Crateriforma spongiae: one gene and its partner. The protein of the gene in region 1 interacts with the protein of each later gene in a pairwise test. Links are inferred from orthologs where the notes say so. Each region holds a gene or a part of one and is shown on either strand. Other genes may lie near its edges.

What was found. The genes of interacting proteins can lie anywhere in the genome.
Region 2: the proteins of rho (region 1) and nusG interact in binary tests that used the Escherichia coli proteins (3 or more experiments, as listed by UniProt). The link is inferred for Crateriforma spongiae from one-to-one orthologs.

Annotation. Positions count from the first base shown.
Region 1 is NZ_JAAXMS010000005.1:217,034-220,245, reverse strand. What follows is about bases 352-3,212. They hold rho (transcription termination factor Rho), read right to left. Parts: upstream 2,612-3,212; coding sequence 1,091-2,611; downstream 352-1,090. Other genes in these bases: coaE (dephospho-CoA kinase), read right to left, coding at 2,913-3,212; ribH (6,7-dimethyl-8-ribityllumazine synthase), read right to left, coding at 610-1,089. UniProt on the Escherichia coli protein: Facilitates transcription termination by a mechanism that involves Rho binding to the nascent RNA, activation of Rho's RNA-dependent ATPase activity, and release of the mRNA from the DNA template.
Region 2 is NZ_JAAXMS010000003.1:568,652-571,848, forward strand. The notes cover bases 207-3,052. They hold nusG (transcription termination/antitermination protein NusG), read left to right. Parts: upstream 207-1,167; coding sequence 1,168-1,938; downstream 1,939-3,052. Other genes in these bases: secE (preprotein translocase subunit SecE), read left to right, coding at 650-1,093; rplK (50S ribosomal protein L11), read left to right, coding at 2,080-2,505; HFP54_RS10295 (protein kinase domain-containing protein), read right to left, coding at 2,752-3,052. Outside these bases: more of HFP54_RS10295, read right to left, coding at 3,053-3,197. UniProt on the Escherichia coli protein: Part of the processive rRNA transcription and antitermination complex (rrnTAC). The complex forms an RNA-chaperone ring around the RNA exit tunnel of RNA polymerase (RNAP).

The DNA.
Region 1 (3,212 bases):
CTGGGCCCCGCCGGTCTCCGGTGCAACGGCCGGTTTGACTTGGCCGATGTGTTCTTTGTACAGCCGGTCCAAGACGCCGTTGACGAACCGTGGACTGTTGCGGTCCCCGTAACGTTTGGCCAACAAGATCGCCTCGCTGACGGCGACCTGACCCGGTGTCCCGCCGAACAGGATTTCGTACGCCCCCAAACGCAACACGTTGCGGTCGGTTGCCGGCATCCGCGGCAATGTCCAATGGGTCGACAACCGCGACAATTGGCGATCAATCTGGTCGCGGTGCTTCAGCGTTCCAGACAACAACCGATCGGCAAAGTCGGTCAACGCCTTTCGGCCCTGCAACCGTGACTTGATGAACGCACGAGCGGCCTCGGGCGTTCGCGTGCCGCCCAGGTCGTGTTCGTACAACAACTGCAGAACGATTTCACGACATCGACGGCGGGTGGACATGAAAGGTGGATTGGTTCAGCGGGTAAGACGTCGAAGGAAGTGGGGCACGTTCACCGATCGGTGTGGCGACCTGTTTGCTTGCCAAAGGCTTGGCCGATTCATTCGGTAACGGCGGGCCGCACACCGTATCGGTTTGCAGCCACTTGTCCAAGCGGCGAGCGACTAAACGGCGGCGGTTTTTACTTTTTCAGCCAAACGCAACATTTCGATCACCGCGCCGGCGGCTTCTTCGCCCTTGTTGCCGACGGTTCCGCCGCTGCGATTGATCGCTTGTTCCAGCGAACGGCACGTCAGCAAACCGAATCCGATCGGCTTTCCAGTCCGAAGCCCCAGATCCATCAGCGCGTCGCTGACCGCGCGGTTGATGTGTTGGTCGTGGGTGGTTTCGCCTTCGATCACCGCCCCCAGGGCGACGACGCCCAATACCGATTCATCATCGGCCGCGTTGGCGGACGCCAGCGGCAATTCCCAAGCGCCCGGAACCCGCACGACACGAATCGTGTTCTTGTCCAAACCGGCCGCCTGCAGCGTTTCGACGGCACCGGTCACCAAGGCATCACAGATCGATGCGTTGTAGCGGCTGGCGACGATCACGATCGTCCCGTCGGGCAAGTTGCCGTCACCGCCGTGAATCTCCGTCATCTCAGTCGACATTCTTCAGTCCCATCAAAAATTCGGCGTTGTTTTGGGTTTTCCGCAATTGGCTGATCAACTGTTTCATCGCATCGGCGGGCGATAGATCGGCCAAGTGCGATCGCAGGGCGGATATCCGTCGGTATTCGTTTTCGTCCAACAACATTTCTTCGCGTCGCGTCCCGCTGCGGGCGATGTCGATGGCCGGCCAAACGCGACGGTCGACCAGCGCGCGATCCAAAACGATTTCCAGGTTCCCGGTGCCTTTGAATTCTTCAAAGATCACATCGTCCAAACGACTGCCGGTATCCACCAGGGCGGTCGCCAGAATGGTCAGCGAGCCACCTTCTTCGACCTTACGCGCCGAACCGAAAAACGCTTTTGGCTTTTGCAGCGCACCGGCATCCAATCCACCGGTCAACAGCTTGCCGGTCGTTTCGCCTTCGCTGTTGTGTGCCCGCGCCAGTCGTGTGATGGAATCCAAAAAGATCACCACGTCGACACCGGTTTCCACCATCCGTTTGGCTTTTTCAATCACCATTTGCGCCACTTGGATGTGACGTTGTGGTGGTTCATCGAACGTGCTGCTGATGACTTCACACTGGCTGCCACGGACCTCACGTTCCATGTCGGTGACTTCTTCCGGGCGTTCGTCGATCAACAAGACGAACACATAAGCCGACGGATAATTGGCCAGCACCGATCGAGCCATTTGTTGCATCAACACGGTCTTACCGGCCCGCGGGGGACTGACGATCAGCCCTCGTTGCCCAAAGCCGATCGGCGTCAGCATGTCGACCACGCGAGTACTGAGGTCTTCCGCGGCGGTTTCCATGATGATCCGAGAATTCGGATGCAACGGCGTCAAATCATCGAACGACGTGTGCTGGTTGCGACGCATCGGATCGTGACGATTGATCGCTTCGATGCGAAGCAACGCAAAGTATCGCTCGTTCTCCTTCGGCGGACGAATTTGGCCGGCAACGTGGCTGCCGGTCTGCAATCCGAAGCGACGGATCTGGCTTGGCGAAACGTAGATGTCGTCGGGACAAGAAACGTAGTGGTATTCGGCGCTGCGCAAAAAGCCGAATCCGTCGGGCAAGATTTCCAATGTGCCTTCGCCGAACATCAGCCCGCCGGCCTTCATTCGTTCCTTCAGGATGCGAAAGATCAAATCCTGCTTGGACAAGCCGTCGATGTCTTTCAAACCGTCGTCCGACGCCATGCCGACCAGCACATCCATGTCCAGTCGCTGCAGTTCGGCGATGTTGGTGCGGGGGTGCGGTTCATTGGCATCGGGGATGCCGACACGTTTGCCCGTCTTGGTGGCTTCGCTGACGATTTCTTCCGGCAACGACAACGGATCTTTTTCCGCATCCAGTTCGCGGATGCGACGATCGATTTGTTTGTCCGGGTGTCGGGCGCGGTCGCGTCGATGATTGCGGCCGTCGCGCGCACGATCTGATCCGCCATGGTGGTGATTGCCAGATCCATGACGGCCACCCAGCGGGGAATTCCGATTCGATGACATGATGAATGGCGCTAGGCCACGCCAAAGCAAAAAGGAGGGCAGGGAAAGTAGAAAAGTAGGTTCGGCAAAGCGAAAAGGCCGGCGTCGATCGATGACGACGCGGTGTGGGGGTAAGACCATTTAGGTTAACGCAAGTCCGAGGCGGACGGACCGGCAGTTTGCAATTATTCGTCATTGCAAACGTTTGCTTGCCACACTCGCGACGGTAAGGGAATCCATTCCGTCGGCGGCTCCCCACAGCGTTGCCATGAAGTTCCCCAGCCGATCCAGCGAAATGCCCCACCGTATGCCCGATCCGCCTTTACGGCCGGACGAAATGGCACCGTGCGGACGCCGGATCGAACCAACGGCTGACTTCGATCGGCCAAGTCACATCACTGGACGGACGACCGGACCACTGGACCAGACGGCGGGCCACTCGATTTCGCAGATCGTCCAGCGTGCCGTCGTTGTGGATCAGCCAGTTGCTGCGGCGAGCCTTCTGCTGGATCGACAACTGTTTGTCCTGGCGATGCCGCAATTCATCGGGGGTCCATCCACGTTTTTCTGCCCACTGGCACCGGCGTGACCAGGGCGCGTCGACACACCAGATGGCATCGCA
Region 2 (3,197 bases), on another replicon or contig:
TTGATCCAACGGTTAACCTTGGACGCCCGGTATCCGATGGGCGTTCAAGGTTTTTGCGATCCGCAATCCTGGCATTGCACGCAAACGTTCGTCCAGCGATGGACGCACCGCCGCGAACAAACGGCCCTTCGGCCGATCGAATCTGATGCGGAATGTTGGCATTCCATTGGATTCACCCAGGGGTGTAGCTCAATTGGTTAGAGCACTGGTTTCCAAAACCAGCGGTTGAGAGTTCGAGTCCCTCCGCCCCTGCTGATACGTGCCGGCGTCTGTTCCAGACGGCCGGTGCCCACCCGCCGTCCGGCTTGCGGGCCTGCGTTTATGTGGCCCGCCGATGCGAAAACTCGTTCCGGCTTATGGTTCCGGTCCGATTTTCGTTCCATCCGGTATGCGGAACCAGGGTTCGTGCGGTGTACCCCGCATGCGAGCCCACCATTTGCACCAATCAAATTTACGAAGATGGACGACGCGATCGGTTCGTGTCATCCAGTGCCGAAACCCTGACCGTTCGCCGCCACACAAGAATCGTCGCCAAGTCGAAACATTTTCGTCGTCAGCAAGGATTTTCGTCGTCAGCAAGGACGTGTCCGGCGATTCGGACCCACCATCGCCACATCACTACGCAACGGCTTTCCCAGGGAGCGGATGCATGTCCCGCGATATCGCCCAAGCCAACAACAGTCCTCTGATCAGCGAACTGTTCCAAGCGTCGGTTTACAAGCCCACGCAAGGACGGATCGTCCGCCAAGCGACCGCGCTGGCGATCTGGGTGATCGTCGGGCTGGGAGCCTGGCAACTGAATTCGACGATGAAGTCAATGATGACGGCCGGGTCTTACTGGCCCACCGTCGTTCCGGGGGTGGTTTTGGTTTCCGGCCTGTGGTTCGGTTTTCGCCTGGTAAACTGGCCCCGTTTCGCCGACTTTTTGATCGCCGTCGAAGCGGAGATGAACAAGGTCAGTTGGCCCAGCAAGGATGAACTGATCCGCGCGTCGATCGTGGTCATCTTTACGATCTTCTTCCTGGCCACCACGTTGTTCTTGTTCGACGTGCTTTGGCAGTGGTTCTTTAACGTTCTGGGCGTCACCAGCTGAAATTACCGGGCTTTTGCGATCCCGGACCCACCCAGGTCTTTTGAAATCATATTCCGTCTGTAATCTATTCCGGCATGTCTGTCCCCCCAAACGAATCGTCCGACGACCAACCTCGCGACCTGGATGATCTGGTCGATCGCGTCGAAGACGACGGCGCGGACCAGGCGACGCCGGCGGCTGATGCTCCGGTCGCCGATGCCGCAACGCCGGAGCCAGCTGCTCCCGAATTGCCGCCAGCCGCACCAGCCCCGCAAAAGTCCGAAGCCGAAAAGAAAATCGAATCCCCGATCGGTGATGTCCAGCCTTTGATGGATTGGTACATCTTGAAGGTTGCGTTCAATCGCGAAGATTCGATCGCCGACGCGCTGCGAAAACGCGTCAAGATGGAAGGGATGGAAGAGTATTTTGGCGACATCGTCGTGCCCACCGAAGACGTGGCCACGTTCACCCGCGATGGCAAACGCCGAATCACCAAACGAAAGCTGCTGCCCGGCTACGTCATGGCCCACATGATCATCAACGATGACACGTGGTTCTTGGTGCGTGAGACCGCCGGCATCAGCGATTTCACCGGGGCCGCCGGCAAACCGATGCCGATGGAACCGGAAGACGTTGAGCGGTTCATCAACCGTACGGCCGAGGAAGACGAAGAAGAACCGACCATCAAGACGTCGATTCCCTTCAAGGTCGGCGACCGAGTTCGCGTCAAGGAAGGCAACTTCGAGAACCAAGAAGGCGATGTTGATGGCGTGGACGAAGCCAACGGTCGCGTCACAGTGATCATCAATATTTTCGGACGCAGTGTTCCGATGGAACTGGATCACTGGCAAGTCGAACCGCTGTAAGAAGCTGAGGCAAGTCGCGGGATGCCCCGTTGGAAGCGGTCGTTTCCGCCGCCGGCAATCGTCGCAATCTTGCCCCGACAAACAATCATTACACTCGCAAATAGCCAATCAGTCAGTCACGTCGCGAAGAGCTAACCAAACATGGCCAAACAAGTTACCGGTCAAGCCAAGTTCCAAGTCCCCGGCGGTCAAGCGACCCCCGCGCCGCCCGTCGGTACATCGTTGGGTAAGTTCGGCGTGAACTTGGGACAGTTCGTCCAACAGTTCAACGATCGCACCAAAGAGTACAACGGTACCCCGATCCCCGTGATCGTGACCGTGTACAACGACCGTAGCTTTGAATTCGTTACCAAAAGCCCGCCGGCCGCGTCGCTGCTGAAGCAAGCCGCCGGAATCGCGAAGGGCAGTGGCGTCCCCAACAAGGACAAGGTCGCGAAGGTGACCCGTGCTCAGTGCGAAGAGATTGCCACCAAGAAGATGGCCGACTTGAACGCACGCAGCGTTGATCAGGCCGCACGGATGATCGAAGGCACCGCTCGCAGCATGGGCATCGAAGTCGAAGGCTGATGATCGACCGGGGCGCCGAAGCGACCCGTTGTTGATTTTCCGCGTCGACGATTTGTTCGGTTGGTCACGCTCCGGATTCGCAACGTCGTGTGTTGCCGGGGCGGGCCTTTCGAATGTGGGATCCAGCAAATTCGGGGGCAACGAGCAACGTTTGCCCACAAAGCGAACCGGCACCGGCCCGCGTGATGATCGATCTCGCGGGCGTTTTGCTGCGCCAAACCCGGGGAATTCTGTCGATGCTGGCCGTTAATCGAACAGACGGCTGAAGTTTTCCGGGCGAACGACGCCTTGGTCTCGAAGGTGCTTGACCAGTGCCGTGCCCTTTTGGTTGTGGTGGCAGAAGCGGATCCAGTCTTCGGCCACCAAGCGATAGGGCAGTAGGTTCAACTGATCCGCCTGGTCGGCCGCGTTTGACAAGATATCGATCGCGTCGGGCTGTTGGCTGCAAGCGGCAAGTTTGCCGCGGAACAGATCCGTAATCAGGCCGGCGTAACCCGACGACTGGCCGCCCATCTTTGCCAAACGGCGTGACAGTTTTCGTTCGACTAGTCTGGTTTGGCCGGCGGATGGGCCGTCGTCATCCCTCCGATCCTTCCAGGATTCGAAAAGGCCACGCAGGACAAATTCATCCTTCAAGACCGACAGCAATTCAAAGCGTTTGGCCAAACGCCGGATCCAGCGGTTTTGGGGCC